DNA from 3 places in the Methylobacterium indicum genome. Region 1 is predicted to be linked to each of the others. Evidence: predicted binding sites of a transcription regulator. Region 1 holds the regulator's gene; each other region holds the start of a gene.
The links. Region 1 encodes LexA, which represses DNA repair genes until DNA is damaged. Its sites were predicted from a motif close to TGTTCNNNNTGTGTTCNG; they were not measured.

Region 1 (7,165 bases):
GGCGCTCAAGGGCAACCTGTGTCGCTGCACCGGCTACCGGTCGATCGCGGACGCGATCGCGGGCATCGCCGACGCCGCCGCGGGGGTGGACGGATCGCCGACGGCGCCCTGCCGGCACAGCCCCCCGGCCCCGGCCAGCGCCGCCGTGGTGAGCGGGCGGGCCCGCTACACCCTCGACCGCGACCTGCCGGGCGCGCTCCATCTCAAGGTGCTGCGCTCGCCCCATCCCCATGCGCGGATCGTCCGCATCGACACCGCGGCGGCCCTGGCGGTGCCGGGCGTCGTGCGGGTGCTGACCCATGCGGACGCGCCGGACCGGCTCTTCTCCACGGGCCGGCACCAGAACCCGGGCGACGATGCCAGCGACACGCGGGTGCTCGATCCGGTCCTGCGCTTCGTCGGCCAGCGCGTCGCCGCGGTGCTCGCCGAGACGGAGGCCGCCGCCGCCGCCGGCTGCCGGGCCTTGATCGTGGACTACGAGGTGCTGCCGGCCTGCCTCGATCCCGAGCGGGCGCTCGACCCCGACGCCCCCCTGGTCCACGGCGCGCGGCCGACGGGCGAGGACGCGCCGCCGCTCCATCCCCATCCCAACCTGGCCGCCGAGGCGCATGGCGAGATCGGCGACGTGGCCGCCGGTCTCGCGGCCGCCGACGTGGTGCACGAGGGCACCTACCGCTCGCAGCGGATCCAGCACGCGCATCTGGAGACCCATGCGGCGATGGGCTGGCGCGACCCGGACGGGCGCCTCGTCCTCCGCTCCAGCACCCAGGTGCCGTTCCTCACCCGCGACGCCCTCTGCGCCCTGTTCGATCTCCCGCGCGAAAAGGTCCGGGTCGAGTGCGGCCGGGTCGGCGGCGGCTTCGGGGCTAAGCAGGAGATGCTGACCGAGGATCTGGTGGCGCTGGCCGTGCTGGCCACCGGCCGGCCGGTCCGCTGGGAGCTGACCCGCACCGAGCAGTTCACCGCCACCACCACCCGCCACCCGATGCGGGTGCGGGTGCGCCTCGGCGCCCGGGCCGACGGCACCCTGACGGCGATCGATCTCCAGGTGCTGTCGAATACCGGCGCCTACGGCAACCATGCCGGCGGCGTGCTGCATCACGGCTGCAACGAGGTGATCGCGGTCTATCGCTGCGCCAACAAGCGGGTCGACGGCTATGCCGTCCACACCCACACCCTGCCGGCCGGCGCCTTTCGCGGCTACGGGTTGAGCCAGACCATCTTCGCGGTCGAATCCGCCATGGACGAGCTCGCCCGCGCGCTCGACCTCGACCCGTTCGAGCTGCGGCGGCGCAACGTCGTCCGCCCCGGCGACCCGATGGTGTCGACGAGCCTGGAGCCGCACGACGTCCGGTACGGCAGCTACGGCCTCGACCAATGCCTCGACGCGGTCGCGGCGTCCCTGGCCGAGCCCCCTCCCCCCGCCCCGGCGGGCTGGCGCACGGGATCGGGCATGGCGCTGTCGATGATCGACACCATCCCGCCGCGGGGCCACTTCGCCGAGGCGCGGATCGCGCTCGCGGATGGCCGCTACGTCCTGCATGTCGGCACGGTGGAGTTCGGCAACGGCACCTCGACGGTGCACGGCCAGATCGCCGCGGAGGTTCTCGCCACCACGCCGGACCGCATCGTCCTGCGCCAGGGCGACACCGACGCGGTCGGGCATGATACCGGCGCCTATGGCAGCACCGGCATCGTGGTCGCCGGCCAGGCGACGTGGCGCGCCGCCGACAGCCTGGCCGCGCTGCTGCGGAGGCGCGCCGCCGCCCGGCTCGGCGTCGATCCCGCCGCCTGCCGGCTCGACGGCGACGGCGTGAGCGCGGGAGACGCCCGGGTGAGGCTCGCCGATCTCGGCCCCGCGGAGGCGGCGGGGCACGCCGACGGCAGCCCGCGCTCGGTGGCGTTCAACGTCCAGGGCTTCCAGGTCGCGGTGCGGCCGGAGACCGGCGAGGTGCGGATTCTGCGAAGCGTCCACGCCGCCGATGCCGGCCGGGTGATGAACCCGGTCCAGTGCCGCGGCCAGATCGAGGGCGGCGTCGCCCAGGCGCTGGGCGCGGCGCTCTACGAGGACCTGGCGATCGACGCCGGGGGCCGGGTCGCGACCCCGACCTTCCGCACCTATCACATCCCGGCCCTCGCCGACGTGCCGCGCACCGAGGTGATCTTCGCCGACACCCATGACGCGGTCGGGCCGCTCGGCGCCAAGTCGATGAGCGAGAGCCCGTTCAACCCCGTGGCGGCGGCGCTCGCCAACGCCATCCGGGACGCGACCGGCGCGCGGCTGACCGCGACGCCGTTCGCGCCCGACCGGATCTTCCGACAGATCAGCACCACGACCCAGAGCGGCGAGGAGGAGCGATGGACCTGAAGCGCGACGACGGCCTGACCCGGCCGACCGGTTCCTCCGGAGGCGGGTTCCTGGAGCGCACCTTCGCGCTCTCGGCCCACGGCACCACCATACGCACCGAGCTGCTCGCCGGGCTCACCACCTTCCTGACGATGGCCTACATCGTCTTCGTCAACCCCAACATCCTGGGCGATGCCGGGATGCCGAAGGGGGCGGTGTTCGTCGCGACCTGCCTCGTCGCGGCGATCGGCTCGCTGGTGATGGCGTTCTACGCCAACTACCCGATCGCGCTCGCGCCCGGCATGGGGCTCAACGCCTACTTCGCCTACGTGGTGGTGCTCCAGATGGGCTACACCTGGCAGGCGGCGCTCGGCGCGGTGTTCATCTCCGGCCTGTGCTTCATGGCCGTCACGCTGACGGGGCTACGCCGGATCATCGTCGACGGCATCCCGCGATCGATGCGCATCGCCATCACGGTCGGCATCGGGCTGTTTCTCGCGATCATCGCGCTGAAGAGCGCCGGCGTGGTGGCGGCGAGCCCGGCGACCTTCGTGACGCTCGGCGACCTGCACAAGCCGAGCGCGGTGCTGGCAGTGCTGGGCTTCCTGATCGTCGCGGTGCTCTCGGTGCGCAAGATCCGCGGCGCGCTGCTCGCCGGCATCCTCACCGTCACGGCGTTGAGCTTCATCGTCGCCGACAACACTTTCCAGGGCGTCGCCTCGCTGCCGCCCTCGATCGCCCCGACGCTGTTCGCCCTCGACATCAAGGGTGCCCTGTCGGGCGGCCTGCTCAACGTGATCCTGGTGTTCTTCCTCGTCGAATTGTTCGACGCCACCGGCACGCTGATGGGCGTCGCCAACCGGGCGGGACTGCTTACCCAAGGCAAGATGGAGCGCCTCGACAAGGCGCTGATGGCGGATTCGTCCTCGATCTTCGTCGGCTCGCTGCTCGGCACGTCGAGCACCACGGCGTATCTGGAGAGCGCGTCCGGCGTCGAGGAGGGCGGCCGCACCGGGCTCACCGCCGCAACGGTGGCGGTCCTGTTCCTGGCCTGCCTGTTCTTCGCGCCGCTCGCCGGCTCGGTCCCGGCCTATGCCACGGCCCCGGCCCTGTTCTACGTCGCCTGCCTGATGCTGCACGAATTGGTCGATCTCGACTGGGACGACCTGACCGAGGTGCTGCCGGCCTGCGTGACGGCACTTCTGATGCCCTTCACCTACTCGATCGCCAACGGCGTCGCCTTCGGCTTCATCACCTACGCGGTGATCAAGCTGCTCACCGGGCGGTTCCGGGAGGTGAAGCCGGTGGTGTGGGTGATCGCGGCGGTGTTCCTGTTCAAGTTCGTGGCGACGGGGAGCGCGCATTGACGGGCGCTACCGCTCCAACCCTCCCCCCTCTGCGGGGGAGGGTGCCCCGCGAAGCGGGGCGGGAGAGGGGACGCCGCCTCCGGAAAAGACTGAACCGTTCTGACGGGCACTCCCTGGATCAGCGTCGCGCTGCCCCTCTCCCGGCCCCTAATGACGCAGGGTCCACCCTCCCCCGCAGAGGGGGGAGGGTTTCAGCGCCTGACTGGAAGACCTCTCAGTACTTCCGGACCAAACTCACCAGCCGGCCCTGGATCCGCACCCGGTCCGGCCCGAGCACCCGGGTCTCGTAGGCCGGGTTGGCGGCTTCCAGCGCGATCGACGAGCCGCGGCGGCGCAGGCGCTTCAGGGTCGCCTCCTCGTCGTCGATCAGCGCGACGATGATGTCGCCGGTATTGGCGGTCTCCTGGCGGCGGATCACCACGAGGTCGCCGTCGAGGATGCCGGCCTCGATCATCGAGTCGCCGCGCACCTCCAGGGCGTAGTGTTCGCCGCTGGCCAAAAAGTCCGGCGACATCGCCACCGTGCGGCTCTGGCTCTGGATCGCCGAGATCGGCGTACCGGCGGCGATCCGGCCCATCACCGGCACGCTGACCGAGTGACCGTTCTCGTCCGAGGCGGTCGCCATGGCGGGAATGCCGGCGGGCCGCTTCGGCTCGTGGGCGCGCCCACCCTCGACGACGCTCGGGTTGAACCGCACCACCTCGGCCCCGGCCGCGGGCGCCGTCGCCGTCGCCGTCGCCGGCCCCGTCACCGTGTCGGGAATGCGGATCACCTCGATCGCCCGGGCCCGGTTCGGCAGGCGGCGCAGGAAGCCGCGCTCCTCCAGGGCGGTGATCAGGCGGTGGATGCCCGATTTCGACTTGAGGTCGAGGGCGTCCTTCATCTCGTCGAAGGACGGCGGGACTCCCGTCTCGCGCATTCTCTGCTGAATGAAGCGGAGCAGGTCCAACTGCTTACGCGTGAGCATGTGACACTCTCATCCCCGCGCTGCCGCGCTCCGGAAACAAATCGCGAACATGGTAAGCGTTCCGCAAGTGTTCCGCAAGCGGCTTCGAGAAAGCGGCGCGCGGCCGCAGCAACCGGGGTGATAGACGGGGATATCGCGGGTCGAACGGACGATGAGCCGTGCCCCGCGCGGGGTCCGACCGGCGCGGGGACTGTCCACCGCACCGGCCTCTTGCATGGGCCTCAGCCCCGGCCCTTGCGCCCCTTGTATTTCGGCTTCTGGCCCGGGAAGCCTTGCGTCGAGCGGCCGGTCGGGCGCTCGGCATAGGAGAACGGCACCTCGCGGTCGGTGCCCGGGCCCATGTCGTCGAGGTCGGGCTGGCGGATGCGGGTGCCCTCGTCCGAGGTGCCCTTGCCGCCCGGGCCGTAGCCCAAGGGCTCCGCGCCGCGCCGCTTGCGCTTGGCGCCGAAGCGGCCGGCCTCGCGCTCGACGTCGGCCTGCTCGGCCATCGGATCGTCGGCGATGGCGAGCTCGGTCGCCTGGAGCCGCTTGAGCTCGTCGCGCAGGCGCGCCGCCTCCTCGAAGTCGAGATCGGCGGCCGCCGTCCGCATCCTTTTCTCGAGATCGGCCATCACGGCCTTGAGGTTGTGGCCCACCGTGACGGCGGATTTGGCGAGCCCCGTATCGACCTGGACGTGGTCGCGCTCGTAGACGCTCTCCAGGATGTCGGAGATGTTGCGCTTCACGCTCTGGGGCGTGATGCCGTGCTCCTCGTTATAGGCGAGCTGCTTCTTGCGCCGGCGCTCGGTCTCGGCCATCGCCCGCTCCATCGAGCCGGTGATGTGGTCGGCATAGAGGATGCAGCGGGCGTCGGCGTTGCGGGCGGCGCGGCCGATGGTCTGGATCAGCGAGGTCTCGGAGCGCAGAAAGCCCTCCTTGTCGGCGTCGAGGATGCCGACGAGGGCGCATTCCGGGATGTCGAGGCCCTCGCGCAGGAGGTTGATGCCGATGAGCACGTCGAAGGCGCCGAGCCGCAGGTCGCGGATGATCTCGATCCGCTCCAGCGTGTCGATGTCGGAGTGCATGTAGCGCACCCGCACGCCGTTCTCGTGCAGGTACTCGGTCAGGTCCTCGGCCATGCGCTTGGTGAGCGTGGTCACGAGGGTGCGGTAGCCGGCGGCGGCCACCTCCTTCACCTCGCCGAGCAGGTCGTCGACCTGCGAGCGGGCCGGGCGCACCTCGATCACCGGATCGACGAGGCCGGTCGGGCGGATGACCTGCTCGGCGAAGACGCCGCCGGTCTGTTCCAGCTCCCACTTCGCCGGCGTCGCCGAGACGTGGATCGATTGCGGGCGCATCGCGTCCCATTCCTCGAACCGCAGGGGGCGGTTGTCGAGGCAGGAGGGCAGCCGGAAGCCGTATTCGGCGAGCGTCGCCTTGCGGCGGAAGTCGCCCCGGTACATGCCGCCGATCTGCGAGACCGTGACGTGGCTCTCGTCGGTGAAGACCAGCGCGTTGTCGGGCAGGTACTCGAACAGGGTCGGCGGCGGCTCGCCGGGCTTGCGGCCGGTGAGGTAGCGCGAATAGTTCTCGATGCCGTTGCAGGCCCCCGTTGCCTCGATCATCTCGAGATCGAAGGTGCAGCGCTGCTCCAGGCGCTGGGCCTCGATCAGCCGGCCCATCCGGGTCAGCTCCTCGACCCGCCACTTCAGCTCGTCCTTGATGCCCTTCACCGCCTGCTGGAGGGTCGGGCGCGGCGTCACGTAGTGGCTGTTGGCGTAGACCTTGACGAATTTCAGCGTGTTGAGGGTCTTGCCGGTCAGCGGGTCGAACTCGGAGATCGCCTCGATCTCGTCGCCGAACAGCCCGATGCGCCAGCCGCGATCCTCCAGGTGGGCCGGCCACAGCTCGATCACGTCGCCGCGGACCCGGAAGGTGCCGCGGGCGAAATCGGACTGGATGCGCTTGTACTGCAGAGCCACCAGATCGGCGACGAGCTGGCGCTGCTCGATCTTCTCGCCGAGCGAGACCGTGAACGACATCGCCGTATAGGTCTCGACCGAGCCGATACCGTAGATGCACGACACCGAGGCGACGATGATGACGTCGTCGCGCTCCAGGAGCGCCCGGGTGGCCGAGTGGCGCATCCGGTCGATCTGCTCGTTGATCGAGGATTCCTTCTCGATGAAGGTGTCGGAGCGCGCGACGTAGGCCTCGGGCTGGTAATAATCGTAGTAGGAAACGAAATATTCGACTGCGTTGTCGGGAAAGAAGCTCTTGAACTCGCCGTAGAGCTGCGCCGCCAGAGTCTTGTTCGGGGCGAGGATCAGGGCCGGGCGCTGGGTCTCCTCGATGACCTTGGCCATCGTGAAGGTTTTTCCCGAGCCCGTCACGCCGAGGAGCACCTGATCGCGCTCCTGCCCCTGGATGCCGGCCACCAGCTCGGCGATGGCGCGGGGCTGGTCGCCGGCCGGGGTGAACTCGGAATTCAGCCGGAACGGGACG
Region 2 (7,165 bases), 240 kb from region 1:
TGGCCGAGACCCTGGGTGGGCTCCGGGCGCGGGCCGATGCGCTCGCCGCCGCGGAAGCGCGCCTGCGCGAGCGCGAGGTCCTGGCCGACCGCCTCGCCCGGTCCGAGCGTCTCGCCACCGGGGCCGCCGCCCGGGCCCGGGTGCTGGCGGATCTGCCGGCGCCCGAGACCGGAGCGGAGATCGGCCGCGCGCTGGCCGAGGCGCGCCACCGCGCCGCCCTCGGCCGCCGGGTGCTCGTGACGGCCGACGATCTCGCGACGGCGCACGACCGGGTGGCGGCCCTCGGTCGGTTGCCGGCCCGGGCGCCGGTACCGCGCGACACCGCACGGAACACGTTCCATGCCGCGCGGCTGCGAGGCCTGCGCGCCGCCCTCGCGGAAGCCGAGGCCCGCGCCTCGGTCCTCGCCGGGCTGCCGGACGCGGCGCCCCGGCCGCTGCTCCGGCCCGACGCCGCCACGACGGCGCGGCGCCTCGCCGAGACCGGCCGGCGCCTCGCCGAGGCGCGGGGACGCGCGGCCGCGGCCCGGGACGGACTCGCCGTCGCGGAGGCCGAGATGGAGATGGTCCTCGCCGCGACCGGCGGACGCTGCCCGGCCTGCGGCACACCGGTCGCCCCCGCCTCGCTGCTTGCCGGCCACCGCCACTCCGGTAGGGGAGACGCCGCATGATCCTCGGCCGCGAGCGGCTCGACGCCGCGCCGGTGGCGTGCGCCGGCCTCCTCGTCATCGGCGATCCCCACGTCGCGTCGCGCCGGCCCGGGCGGCGCAAGGATCCCGACTGGCCGGCGCCGGTCCTGAACAAGCTCGAGCATTGCGTCGCGCTGGCCAATGCCCGCGACCTCGCACCCGTGCTTCTCGGCGACCTGTTCGAGCGGCCCGTGGAGCCGGACGAGAGCCTGAAATCGCGCCTGATCCGGATCCTCAAGGGCTTCCGGCACCGGCCGCTCGCCAATGTCGGCAACCACGACATCCGTCACACCCGCCTCTCCGACGGCGACAGCCTGGCGATGCTGGCGGTGAGCGACGTCCTCGACGCCGTCCCCGAATCCGGCCCGGCGGCGCTCTACGCGGTGGCGGGGCGCCGCCTCGGCCTGGGTGCGACGCCCTTCGGTCAGGCGATCCCCTCGGACGTGCGCGGGCTGATCCCGCAGGCCGATGCCGTCGTCTGGCTCACCCACCACGACCTCGCCTTCGGGGCGGGTTATCCGGGCGCAAAGCCGCCGGAGGCGATCCATGGCTGCGCGCTCGCCATCAACGGCCACGTCCACAAGCGCCACGCCCCGATGCAGGTCGGGGAAACGCGCTGGTTCAACCCGGGCAACATCACCCGCGGCTCGGTCGACCTGATCGCCCACATCCCCGCGGTCTTCGTGCTCGGCGGCGATCTCTCGCTCATCGAGGAGCGCCTGCCGCACGTCGCCGACGTCTTCGACCTCACCGGCCGCCAGGTCGCCGCCGACGCGTCGCCGGAGGCGATCGGCCGGATCGAGAGCGCCTTCGTGTCGCTGCTCCAGGCCGAGACCGCGACCGACCTCGCCCGCAGCGACGACGGCGCCCTGATTCGCGAGGAGATCGAGGCGAAGTTCGTGCGCGACGCGACGCCGGAGCCGGTCCAGGCGGCGATCCGCTCGCTGGTCGAGGCGGCGGTGGCGCGGCGCGGGACCTGACGCCCCGCGCGCTCACGCTCGTCCTCAGCGTGCCGTGCCCGCTCCCCGCGAGGGCTCGGCGAAATCGAGGTTCACCGGCGCCGGGCTGATGCGGGCGCGGGCGGCCTCCCCGTCCTCGGGCGAGGCCTCCCGTAGCTCGAACCCGCCGGCCCAGGCCTCGCCGCTGCCGCGGAGATAGAACCCGAAATGCAGGCTCTCTGCCGTCTCCGGGACGTCGAGCACGATGCGCCGGCCGGTCCAGCCCTGCGTGCCCGTCAGCGGCCCGTCGACCGAGCGCTCCTCCATGTTGTCGAAGGCGACGCTCCGCCCGGTCGCGGCGTCGGCCCGCAGCCACAGGGTCGCGGCGCCGACGACGTCGCGGCTCCGCAATTCGGCGCTCAGGCAGACCCGCTTTCCGCGATAGGGCGCGGCCGCGATGCTCTGCATCAGCGTGGCGAAACCCTTCTCCATCGCCGCGTAGATCGGGTCGTCCTCGGCGTAGCGGCAACGGATCAGCGCCGCGCGACCGCCGCCATGGGGCGTGGCGGGATCGATGCCCGCCTCGTAGAGGTGCGGCTTCGAGCCGGAGACGATCCAGCCGGCGGGCCGTTCCAGGGGCACGGCCGTTGCCGGTTCGGGCGAGGCCGCCAGGCGGGCGGACAGCACGTTCCAGTTGTCGAGGCCGAAGAGCCGCGCCACGATCTCCAGGCAATCGCCATGAGAGAGCGCCGTGCCCCGCCGCCCGAGTTCCTCGCGAAGGCTCTTGGCCATCGCCTTGGCGTCGCGAAAGGTGCGCATGATCCCATCCCAGCTCGCGGGCAAACCAGCGGGATCAGTGCCTGCCTTGCTGACCGGTTCGCCCGACGGACGGGGAAGGACGGATGCGCCTCGCGGAATGCATTCACCGAACCCCGAACGGGGCGCAGGCGGCAGGCTGCATCGGCCTTGGGAAGGATCAAACCGTGGACCGGCCCCAGCGTCAAGACGGTCTCAGAACCCGAACGGATCCGGGTAGGGCAACGGCCGCCGGCGCACCGCGGTCTCGGGCAGGATCGGCCGGCCGATATCGACCGCCACGAGACCCTCGACGGCGAGCGCCAGCACCGCCGCGACGCCGTCCTGGGCGTTGATCGCCATCCCGGCGCAGTCGACCAGCCGGCCGGTGCCGCATTCGTCGAGGTGGTGCAGGATGCGCACCCGGTCGCCGGCCGAGACGTAGGTGCGGCGACACGCCATGATCAGCCGCACCGTCGAGATCCGGGGCTCGGCCCGCAGCGAGGCCGCGCTCTCGATGACGAAGCGCCGTCCGTCCTCGGCCACAACCGGCTCGCCTGCCACGTAGGCGGTGCGGAAGGGATGACGGCTCAGATCGGCCTCCGCCACCACGTCGACGAGAAGGCCCGGCTCGTCGGTGCGGACCTGCTCGAAATCGGCCGCGTGCTCGATCACCGCGTCGCCCAGCGGCAGGCGGATCGGCGCCGGCGCCGCCCTCAGCCGCTCCACCCCCGGATCGAGGGCCGCGATGGCGAGAAAATCCGCGATCAGGGCCTGGCGCGGCACCGCGGCGACGAGGGGAGCGCCGCGTCGGGGCGAGGGGCTGCGCACGGCGCTGTGGCGCTGGCCCGGCCGCTCGAGCAGGGTCGAGGAATCGAGGAGGGCGGGCGTGCTCATGCGGGGCTCCGGGCGGGTGGCGGGGCGCGCCACGCGATCCGCTACAGTCGAGGTGGCGTCTCTCCATAGGAACATTTAGCGAACATGATCCAGTTCGGCAACGCGACCCAATCCTCGTGACCCAAGTGTCGGGGCGATATGGGATGGCCGATGCGGCGGCAGCTTGGCGCTGGGACGATCGAGTGGCGACGCTGCGACGAAAAATCCCTCGCCGCAGCGATCTCGTCTCGCGGCGAACCCGCGAAAACCCTCGCGAACCGGATGGCGGCATGCTAGAGAACAAATACGGAACGCGCGACCCGGCCCGCCGGGCGCCCGCCGTCAGCAGGTGAGATCGATCGAGATGAGCGCAACCACCGACAAGCAGATCGCCGACATCCTCGCCACCTACGGCGAGCCGCTGGCCGGCAACGTCTGGCGCGTGCAGGGCACCGCCGTGATCTACCACAAGGCCCTGGAACGGATCGCCGTGCAGGCCCGCATCCGCTTCGATGCGCCGGTGATCGTGCGGGCGGAGCGCGACGAGGCGGTGATCCTGGTGACCGGCCACATGCCGGGCCCGAACGGCGACCGCACCGAATGGTCGATCGGCGAGGCGCTGATCGGCGTGAATTACCGCGTCTCGGGCCGCCAGGCGGCCTACGTCTTCGCCATGGCGGAGAAGCGGGCGAAGGACCGGGTGATCCTCAAGCTCGCCGGCCTGCACGGCCTGCTCTATTCCGAGGACGAGGCCGACGAGTTCAAGGCGAGCCGTCCCGACCTCGTGGCCGCCAACGCCCCGGCGCGCCGGGCCGAGCCTGCGCCGGAGGGGGACCGCAAGGCGGAGGTCGCGAACGACGCCGAGCTGCCGCAGGCCGAGATGAGCGGCGGTGCGAGCGAGGCCGACCTGACGGCGCGCATCGACGAGGCGCAGTCGATCAATGCGGTCACCGACCTGATGCTGGCGCCCGAGACCCAGGCCGCACTGGCGGCGATGGCGCCGGGCCTGCGCGACGAGGTGCGCGAGCACGCCAAGGCCCGGCTCGTCGCTCTCGGCTGGCCGGCCCGCAATACGGCCAAGTCCCGCAAGGCCGCGGTGGCGTGATCCGCCCGGCCGCGCGGACGGCGCGGGAGCGAGAGACGCCCGGTGCGCTCCGCCCTCAGCGGGTCGGCACCGGCTCCGCGCCGCGGTAATCGTAGAAGCCGCGCTTGGTCTTGCGGCCGAGCCAGCCGGCCTCGACGTACTTCACCAGGAGCGGACAGGGGCGGTATTTCGAATCGGCCAGGCCCTCGTAGAGCACCTGCATGATCGACAGGCAGGTATCGAGGCCGATGAAGTCGGCGAGCTGGAGCGGTCCCATCGGATGATTGGCGCCGAGCCGCATCGCGGTGTCGATCGAATCGACCGAGCCGACGCCCTCGTAGAGGGTGTAGATCGCCTCGTTGATCATCGGCAGCAGGATGCGGTTGACGATGAAGGCCGGAAAATCCTCCGACACCGTCACGATCTTGCCGAGGCGCCGCACGAAGGCCTTGGCCGATTCGTAGGTCGGGTCCTCGGTGGCGATGCCGCGGATCAGCTCGACGAGCTGCATCACCGGCACCGGATTCATGAAGTGGATGCCGATGAAACGCTCCGGCCGGTCGGTCGAGGCGGCAAGGCGCGTGATCGAGATCGACGAGGTGTTGGTCGCCACCATCGTCTCGGGGCGCAGGGACGGACAGAGCGCGCTGAAGATGCTGCGCTTGATCGTCTCGTCCTCGGTCGCGGCCTCGATCACGAGGTCGCAGGGGCCGAAATCGTCGAAGGAATCGACCGCGATGATGTGCTCGATCGCGTCGCGGCGCTGGCTCTCGGTGATCGCGCCCTTCGAGACCTGACGCTGCAGGTTGCCGTTGACGGTGGCGAGCCCGTTCTTCAGGCGCTCGGGATCGCGGTCGTTCATCCGCACGTCGAGACCGGCCAGGGAGCAGACATGGGCGATGCCGCTGCCCATCTGGCCGGCCCCGATGATCCCGACCGTCTTGATCTCGATGCCCATCACACCCTGCCTTCCCGCCACGCGGTCCAGACCGTTCATATCATCGCGCCTTCGCAGATGCGAAGGGTTCCAGGGGAGCCCGGAGGGGTCTCGATGCCGCCCCTCGCGCGGGTTACGTGCGCGAGGGGCGGTCTGCCTCAGCCCTTGGCCTTGGCGATTTCCTGCTGCAGGTCCGGCACGACGCTGAACAGGTCGCCGACGAGGCCGTAATCGGCGACCTGGAAGATCGGCGCCTCCTCGTCCTTGTTGATGGCGACGATGACCTTCGAGTCCTTCATGCCGGCGAGGTGCTGGATCGCCCCCGAGATGCCGACCGCGACGTAGAGGTCCGGCGCCACGACCTTGCCGGTCTGGCCGACCTGCCAGTCGTTCGGGGCGTAACCCGCATCGACCGCCGCGCGGGAGGCGCCGACCGCGGCGCCGAGCGAGTCGGCCAGCGGCTCGATCAGCTCCTTGAACTTGTCGGCCGAGCCGAGCGAGCGGCCGCCCGACACGATGATGCGGGCGCCGGCGAGCTCCGGACGGTCGGACTTGGCGATCTCCTCGCCCTTGAACGACGACTTCGCCGCGGGCGCCGACGCGGCGGACACCGCCTCGACCGGGGCGGCGGACCCGCCCTCGGCCGTCGCCTGGAAGGCGGCGGTGCGCACCGTGATCACCCGCTTGGCGTCGGTCGCCTGCACGGTCTGGATCGCGTTGCCGGCATAGATCGGCCGCTCGAAGGTGTCGGGACCGACCACCTTGATGATGTCGGAGACCTGCGCCACGTCGAGGAGGGCGGCGACGCGCGGCAGCACGTTCTTGCCCTCGGTCGAGGCGGCGGCGATCACGGTGTCGTAGGAGGCAGCGAGCTCGGCGACGAGCGATGCCGTCGGCTCGGCGAGGAGGTGGTCGAAGGCGGCGTCGGCGGCCACCAGAACCTTCTCGATCCCGTCGAGCTTGGCGGCGGCCTCGGCCGCGCCTTGCGCATCGGCGCCGACCACGAGGGCGTGGACCGGGGCGCCGAGCTGCTTGGCGGCCGTCAGGGCCTTGGTGCTGGCGTCCTTCACGGCGCCGCCGGCATGCTCGACCAGCAGGAGGGTGGTCATGGCGTGTCGTTCCTTCCTTTCCAGGGATGCCGATGCGCCCTCGTCAGAGGACGCCGGCCTCGACCTTCAGCTTGTTGACGAGCTCGGCGGCGCTGGCGACCTTGACGCCGGCCTTGCGGCCGCCCGGCTCGACGGTCTTGAGCACCTTGAGCCGCGGGCTCACGTCGACGCCGAGCGCCTCCGGCTCCACGGTGTCGAGGGGCTTCTTCTTCGCCTTCATGATGTTGGGCAGCGAGGCGTAGCGCGGCTCGTTGAGGCGGAGATCCGTGGTGACGATCGCCGGCAGCGTCAGGTTCAGGGTCTGCAGGCCGCCGTCGATCTCGCGCACCACGTCGAGGTTGCCGTCCGCGACCTCGAGCTTGAACGCGAAGGTGCCCTGCGGCCAGCCGAGCAGCGCGGCGAGCATCTGGCCGGTCTGGTTCGAATCGTCGTCGATCGCCTGCTTGCCGAGGATGACGAGATCCGGGCTCTCCTTCTCGACCAGCGCCTTGAGGAGCTTGGCGACGGCGAGCGGCTCGACGGCGGCGTCGGTCTTGACCAGGATGCCGCGGTCGGCGCCCATGGCGAGCGCGGTGCGGATCGTCTCCTGCGCCTGCTGCGGGCCGATCGACACCACCACGATCTCCGTGGCCTTGCCCTTCTCCTTGAGGCGGATCGCCTCCTCGACGGCGATCTCGTCGAAGGGGTTCATCGACATCTTGACGTTGGCAAGCTCGACGCCGGAACCGTCCGGCTTCACC
Region 3 (7,165 bases), 1.4 Mb from region 1:
CGTCGAACCGGCCGGTCAGATCCTCGGTCACGCCGACGACGAGGCCGGCCTTGCCGTCCGGCGCCACGCCCACGATCGCGACGATCCCGGAGCCGAGCCGCTTCTTGCCCTCGTCGGCCAGGCTCTTGAGGTCGCGCATCTCGACGCCCTGCACGACCCGGGCCATCAGCTTGGTGCCGGCGACCTCACGCACGCCGTCGTCGCCGCCACCGGCCGCGCCCCCGCCCATGGCGAGCTTGCGACGCGCGTCGGCGAGTTCCCGCTCCATCCGGCGGCGCTCCTCGAGCAGGCTCGCCAGGCGCTCGGGCGCCTCGGCCACCGGGGCCTTGAGCAGGGCGGCGATCGCCGCCAGCTGGCGGCTCTCCCCCGCGAGATGGCGGCGGGCGGCGTCGCCCGTCATCGCCTCGATCCGGCGCACGCCGGCGCCGACCGCGCTGTCGCCGAGGATCGTCACGACGCCGATATCGCCGGTGCGCCCGACATGGGTACCGCCGCACAGCTCGACCGAGAAGGTCTTCGGGCGGCCGTCGGCGGCCTCGTCGCGGCCCATCGAGACGACCCGGACCTCCTCGCCGTACTTCTCGCCGAACAGCGCGCGGGCGCCCGACGCGATGGCGTCGTCGACCGCCATCAGCTTCGTCACCACCGGCTCGTTCTGGAGCAGTACCCGGTTGGCGATCTCCTCGACCCGGGCCAGCTCCTCGGCCTCGATCGGCTTGGGGTGGCTGATATCGAAGCGCAGGCGCTCGGGGGCGACGAGGGAGCCCTTCTGGGCGACGTGGTCGCCGAGCACCTGGCGCAGGGCCTCGTGCAGGAGGTGGGTGGCCGAGTGGTTGGCGCGGATCGCCGAGCGGCGGCCGTGATCGACCTTCAGCTCGACCGGCTGATTGAGGGTCAGGCTCCCCTCCTCCACCGCGACGTGGTGGACGAAGAGGTCGCCGAGCTTCTTCTCGGTCGCGGTCACCCGGGCGCGCAGTCCCTGGCCGCTGACCAGGCCGGTATCGCCGACCTGGCCGCCGGACTCGCCGTAGAACGGGGTCTGGGTGACGACGAGGAGGCCTTCCTCGCCGGCCCGGATCGCCTCGACCTCGGCCCCGCCGCGCACCAGTGCGGTGACCACCGCCTCGGCACCTTCCGTGTCGTAGCCGAGGAACTCGGTGGCGCCGGTGCGCTCGCGCAAGCCGTACCACAGGGTCTCGGTGGCGGCCTCGCCCGAGCCCGTCCAGGCCGCCCGCGCCGCTTCGCGCTGGCGCTGCATCGCGGCCGTGAAGCCGTCCGTATCGACCGTGATGCCGCGGGACTTGAGCGCGTCCTGGGTCAGATCGAGGGGGAAGCCGTAGGTGTCGTAGAGCGTGAAGGCGGTCTCGCCCGACAGGCTCTGGCCGTCCGAGAGGTCGCGGGTCTCGGCGTCGAGGATCGAGAGGCCGCGCTCCAGGGTACGGCGGAAGCGGGTCTCTTCGAGACGCAGGGTCTCGGCGATCAGGCTCTCGGCCCGCACCAGCTCGGGGTAGGCCTGGCCCATCTCGCGCACCAGCGTCGGCACGAGGCGGTACATCATCGGGTCGCGCGAGCCGAGGAGCTGGGCGTGGCGCATGGCCCGGCGCATGATCCGGCGCAGCACGTAGCCGCGGCCCTCGTTGCTCGGCAGCACCCCGTCGGCGACGAGGAAGGACGAGGCGCGCAGGTGGTCGGCGATCACCCGGTAGGACGCCGTCTGCTTGCCCTCCGGCGCCCGGCCGACCTGATGCGCCACGGCGTCGATCAGGCTGCGGAAGAGGTCGGTGTCGTAGTTGCTCTTCACGCCCTGGAGGATCGCCGCCATGCGCTCGAGGCCCATGCCGGTATCGATCGAGGGACGCGGCAGGCCGACCCGGTTGCCCGGCTCGATCTGCTCGTACTGCATGAACACGAGGTTCCAGAATTCGAGGAAGCGGTCGCCGTCCTCCTCCGGGCTGCCGGGCGGACCGCCCCAGAGTTCCGGACCCTGATCGATGAAGATCTCCGAGCACGGGCCGCACGGGCCGGTATCGCCCATCTGCCAGAAATTGTCGGAGGTCGGGATGCGGATGATGCGGTCGTCGGAGAAGCCGGCGATCTTGCGCCACAGGGCGGCGGCGTCGTCGTCGTCGGCGTAGACCGTGACGAGCAGCTTCTCGGGCGAGAGCCCGAATTCCTTGGTGACGAGGTTCCAGGCCAGCTCGATCGCCAGCGGCTTGAAATAGTCGCCGAACGAGAAGTTGCCCAACATCTCGAAGAAGGTGTGGTGGCGCGCCGTGTACCCGACGTTGTCGAGGTCGTTGTGCTTGCCGCCGGCGCGCACGCATTTTTGGGCGGTGGTGGCGCGCTGGTAGGGCCGCTTCTCGACGCCGGTGAAGACGTTCTTGAACTGCACCATGCCGGCGTTGGTGAACATCAACGTCGGGTCGTTGCGCGGCACCAGCGGCGAGGACGGCACCACCTCGTGACCGTGCTTGGCGAAGTAGTCCAGGAAGGTGGACCGGATCTCGTTGACGCCACTCATGGGAAGAATCGTCTCTGCGGAAGGCGGGCCGGGCGGGCGGGCGTGAAAACGGGGCGCACCGGCGGGCGGCCCGCGGATGCATCCGCGTGTCTTTAGTCACGCGCTCCCCCCGTGTCGAGGCGGAGCGCCGCCGCTATGTGCGTCGGAAGCAAGCGCGGCCGCCGGCCCGCCGGCAGATTCCTCGTTCCGGGACTTGTGCTTCGATGACCGACGAAATCCGTCTCCTCGCCCTCTCGGCCGCCCTCGGCTTCGCGCACATCATGGCCGCCTCGACCGCGGGCCTGGCCCAGCGCGGCAGCCTGGCCTGGGCGGCGGGCAACCGCGAGAGCGAGGGCGAGGTCACCGGGGCCGCCGCCCGGCTGAAGCGGGCCTCGGCCAACTTCTTCGAGACCTTCCCGCTCTTCGCCGCCCTGGTGCTGGCGGCCGCCGTCTCGGGCCGTCAGGGCGGCGCGGTGGCGTGGGGGGCACAGCTCTACTTCTGGGCCCGGCTCCTCTACCTGCCGATCTACGGTTTCGGCATCCCGTGGATCCGCACCCTGGTCTGGGGCGTGGCGATCGTCGGCATCGCCTTCGTGTTTGCCGGGCTGTTCGGCTGGGCGGGGCCGGGGGCGCCATAGCCAGCGGGTCCCTCCGAGGATCAGAAACGGCACGGGTCTCTCCCCCCGCGAGCGGGGAAAGGAATAGGCGCGGGTCAACCCTCCCCCCTCTGCGGGGGAGGGTGGTCCCTGCGTCAGCAGGGGCCGGGAGAGGGGCAGCGCGACGATGCTCCAGGGGTCGCCCTTCATCACGATCGCGACCTCTCCGGAAGCGGCGTCCCCTCTCCCGCCCGGCGCACGAGTGCTTCGCACTCGCAGCCGGGCACCCTCCCCCGCAGAGGGGGGAGGGAACATGCCCGCGCCACTCCCCTCCCCGGACAGCCCGCCAACAAGAAGAGCCGCCGCGCTCGTCGCGCGGCGGCCCCTTGATGTCCCTAGAACCGACCCGTCGGATCAGGCCGACCCCTCGTCGAGGTCGTCGGCCGTCGGCGTCGCGTTCTCGAGGATCTTGTCGGCGACGAGGCCCGAATTCTGCCGGATCGAGGCCTCGATCTTGTTGGCGATGTCGGGATTGTCGCGCAGGAAGCCCTTCGAGTTCTCGCGGCCCTGGCCGAGGCGCTGGCTGTCGTAGGAGAACCAGGCGCCCGACTTCTCGACGATGCCGGCCTTGACGCCGAGATCGATCAGCTCGCCGACCTTCGACACGCCCTCGCCGAACATGATGTCGAACTCGACCTGCTTGAACGGCGGCGCCACCTTGTTCTTGACCACCTTGACCCGGACGCTGTTGCCGATCGGCTGGTCGCGGTCCTTCAGGGTCGAGATGCGGCGGATGTCGAGGCGGACCGAGGCGTAGAACTTGAGCGCGTTGCCGCCCGTCGTGGTCTCGGGGCTGCCGTACATCACGCCGATCTTCATCCGGATCTGGTTGATGAAGATGACCATGCAGTTCGAGCGCGAGATCGAGCCGGTGAGCTTGCGCAGGGCCTGGCTCATCAGGCGGGCCTGGAGGCCCGGCTGCTGGTCGCCCATCTCGCCCTCGATCTCGGCCCGCGGGGTCAGCGCCGCCACCGAATCGACCACCAGGATGTCGATGGCGCCGGAGCGCACCAGGGTGTCGGTGATCTCGAGGGCCTGCTCGCCGGTATCGGGCTGGGAGATCAGGAGGTCGTCGAGGTTGACGCCGAGCTTGCGGGCATAGACCGGATCGAGGGCGTGCTCGGCATCCACGAAGGCGCAGACGCCGCCCTTCTTCTGGGCCTCGGCGATGGTGTGGAGCGCGAGGGTGGTCTTGCCGGAGGATTCCGGCCCGTAGATCTCGATCACGCGGCCGCGCGGCAGGCCGCCGACGCCGAGCGCGATGTCGAGGCCGAGCGAGCCGGTCGAGACGACCTCGACCTCCTGCACCTTGTCGCCCTTGCCGAGCCGCATGATCGAGCCCTTGCCGAAGGCGCGCTCGATCTGGGCGAGGGCGGCGTCGATCGCCTTCGACTTGTCTTTGTCCATGGTCGGGTTTTCCACCAGTCGCATCTGGGGCTGAGCCATCTCGGCGGGTCCTTATGGCAGGAGGGGCGACAAGTCTCAATCGCGCGGCTGGGATTTATGTACCTGTTTTGTTCTCTTCCGGCAAGGGCGGGAGGGGCATTCATCGAGGCATTTTTGGGGGATCAGGCGCCGTCGAGGGCCCGGAGCAGGTTGGCGTTCGACGAGGACGGCCAGCCGGTCCCGGCGAAGTCGCGGTCGTGGCTCCAGATGTCGGCGTCCAGCAGCCAGGCGCAGGCGAGGACATGCGCGTCCGACGTCGAGCCGTTGCGGGAGGCGACGGCGTCGGAGAGGACGCGGGCCGCGCTGTCGATTCGGTCGGAGTAGTACGAGGCATCAATGACATCGATCCCGGCGAGAATCACACCCGCGCGCACAGGTGCTCCCGCCGGGAGATCCGGAACACTCAGCAGGACCCGCTGGACCTCCTCCGCAACGCGGGCGGAAGTCGCTACGAGCCGTCGATCGGCAAGTGCGTCGAAGACCGACACGGAGCGGCGCCCCAAGGCGGCACTCAAGACGATGTTGGTATCGACGACCAGCATGCTGGAAGGCCGTCGCAGAGGAAGATCCGCGTCGGCAGACCTCTCCGTCACTCGGCGCCGCGCTCGGCCAGCAGCCGATCAATGGCAGCGTTCTCTTCGGGAGTATACTTTTCCGCATCCGCCCGAATATCGGCTATCACCTTGCGCATATACTCCGGAGATGCCTGGTGGATCGGCAACAGAATGCCGACGGTCGCGGTGCCGTTCTTGATCGGCATCGCATGCGGCAGCGCCTGGATCGCGCCGGCCGACATCTTCTGGAGTTCGCGCATGCTGATCGCGGTCTTCATGGCCACCCCCTGGTTACATACATGGATGTAAGTCCCGCAGGCGGCGGCCACGAGCACGGCGATCCGGGCGCCCTCACCCCGCCATCGTGGTCTTCACCGTCTCGACGAGCTGCTTCAGGCTGAACGGCTTGGGCAGGAAGTTGAACTCCTCGCCGTCGGGCAGGTTCTTGCGGAAGGCGTCCTCGGCGTAGCCGGAGACGAAGATCACCTTGAGCGAGGGGTGGCCCTTGCGCAATTCGCGCAGCAGGGTCGGGCCGTCCATCTCGGGCATCACCACGTCGGAGACGACGAGGTCGACCGGCACGTCGCGCTCCTCCATGATCTGCAGGGCCTCGAGGCCCGAGGCCGCCTCGAGCACGGTGTAGCCGCGGGCGGTGAGCGCCCGGGCATTGACCGCGCGGACCGGGTCCTCGTCCTCGACCAGCAGGATCGTGCCGTGGCCAGTGAGGTCGCGGGCCGGCGGCTTCTGGGCCTCCGCGGCGGATGCCGGAGCCGGGGCGCCGCCGGCGGCGGGTGCGGGCAGGTCCGCCGAGACCTCGGGGGCCTCCGCCTCCGGAACGGGGACGTGGCGGGGCAGATAGATGGCGAAGACCGTGCCCTGGCCGATGGTCGAGCGCACGTCGATGTAGCCGCCGGACTGCTTGACGATGCCGAACACCGTCGAGAGACCCAGGCCCGTGCCCTTGTTGACCTCCTTGGTGGTGAAGAACGGCTCGAAGATTTTTTCCATCACCTCCGGGGTCATGCCGGTGCCGGTGTCGCTGACCTCGATGAGGACGTGGTCGGCGCCCGGCAGGCCGTTGAGGCGCAAGGCACCGACGGCTTCCGCGGCCATGTTGGCGGTGCGGATCAGCAGACGCCCGCCCTCCGGCATCGCGTCGCGGGCGTTGACCGCGAGGTTCACGATCACCTGCTCGAACTGGTTGACGTCGGCCTTGACCGGCCAGAGGTCGCGGCCGTGCTTGAGATCGAGCTCGACCCGCTCGCCGAGCAGGCGCTTGAGGAGCAGGGTGAGGTCGGAGAGCGCCTCGCCGAGATGGATCACCTCCGGCCGCAGGGTCTGGCGCCGCGAGAAGGCCAGCAGCTGCCGCACCAGGCTCGCGGCCCGGTTGGCGTTCTGCTTGATCTGCATGATGTCCTGGAAGGCCGGATCGGCCGGCCGGTGGCTTGCCAGCAGCAGGTCCGAGTAGCCGATGATCGCCTGCAGCACGTTGTTGAAGTCGTGCGCGATGCCGCCGGCGAGCTGGCCGACCATCTCCATCTTCTGGGCCTGGTTGACCTGCTGCTGGAGCTGGTGCTGGGCCGTGGTGTCGAGCGCGTAGAGGATCACCGCGCCCTCCGCGCCGCCGGCCGTGCCGGCGGGGCTGAGCCAGATCCGGGCCGAGCGGTTGACCGGCGCCGAGACCCCGATCTCGACCGGGGGCACGTCGCCCCGGCCCTCCGCGGCCGCCCGGGCCGCGGCGTCGACGATGGACCGGTCGCGCTCGACCACGAAGTCGCGCACCGGGGGACCGGCCTCGCTGCCGTCACCGGTGCGCGGCAGGGTGCCGAACAGCCGGGCGAAGGAGGCGTTGGCGCGGACGAGCCGCCCATCCGCCGCCAGCGTCGCCACCGCGACCGGGCTGGTGTTGAAGAAGCGGTCGAAGCGCAATTCGGCCGCCTGGCCGGGATCGTCGCTGCTCTCCTCGCCGGCGGAGCGGTTGAGGACGAGGGTGCGCGAATCGCCCGGCC

Region 2: a site for LexA is predicted at 3,592-3,609, ahead of miv_RS05390 (trna delta -isopentenylpyrophosphate transferase). Genes of this name have one in related genera too.
Region 3: a site for LexA is predicted at 4,661-4,678, ahead of recA (recombinase RecA). Genes of this name have one in related genera too.

The regions. Positions count from the first base shown of each region.
Region 1 is NZ_AP024145.1:1,426,324-1,433,488, forward strand. Features, by position in the region: gene miv_RS06605 (molybdopterin-dependent oxidoreductase) at 1-2,368, shown strand, start outside; gene miv_RS06610 (NCS2 family permease) at 2,359-3,714, shown strand; gene lexA (transcriptional repressor LexA) at 3,929-4,681, opposite strand; gene uvrB (excinuclease ABC subunit UvrB) at 4,903-7,165, opposite strand, start outside.
Region 2 is NZ_AP024145.1:1,185,310-1,192,474, reverse strand. Features, by position in the region: gene miv_RS05410 (AAA family ATPase) at 1-668, shown strand, start outside; gene miv_RS05405 (hypothetical protein) at 665-1,666, shown strand; gene miv_RS05400 (glyoxalase superfamily protein) at 1,691-2,443, opposite strand; gene miv_RS05395 (hypothetical protein) at 2,636-3,316, opposite strand; gene miv_RS05390 (trna delta -isopentenylpyrophosphate transferase) at 3,660-4,400, shown strand; gene miv_RS05385 (3-hydroxybutyryl-CoA dehydrogenase) at 4,456-5,337, opposite strand; gene miv_RS05380 (electron transfer flavoprotein subunit alpha/FixB family protein) at 5,475-6,425, opposite strand; gene miv_RS05375 (electron transfer flavoprotein subunit beta/FixA family protein) at 6,469-7,165, opposite strand, start outside.
Region 3 is NZ_AP024145.1:19,852-27,016, forward strand. Features, by position in the region: gene alaS (alanine--tRNA ligase) at 1-2,521, opposite strand, end outside; gene miv_RS00100 (MAPEG family protein) at 2,725-3,138, shown strand; gene recA (recombinase RecA) at 3,511-4,602, opposite strand; gene miv_RS00110 (PIN domain-containing protein) at 4,725-5,144, opposite strand; gene miv_RS00115 (hypothetical protein) at 5,192-5,434, opposite strand; gene cckA (cell cycle histidine kinase CckA) at 5,508-7,165, opposite strand, start outside.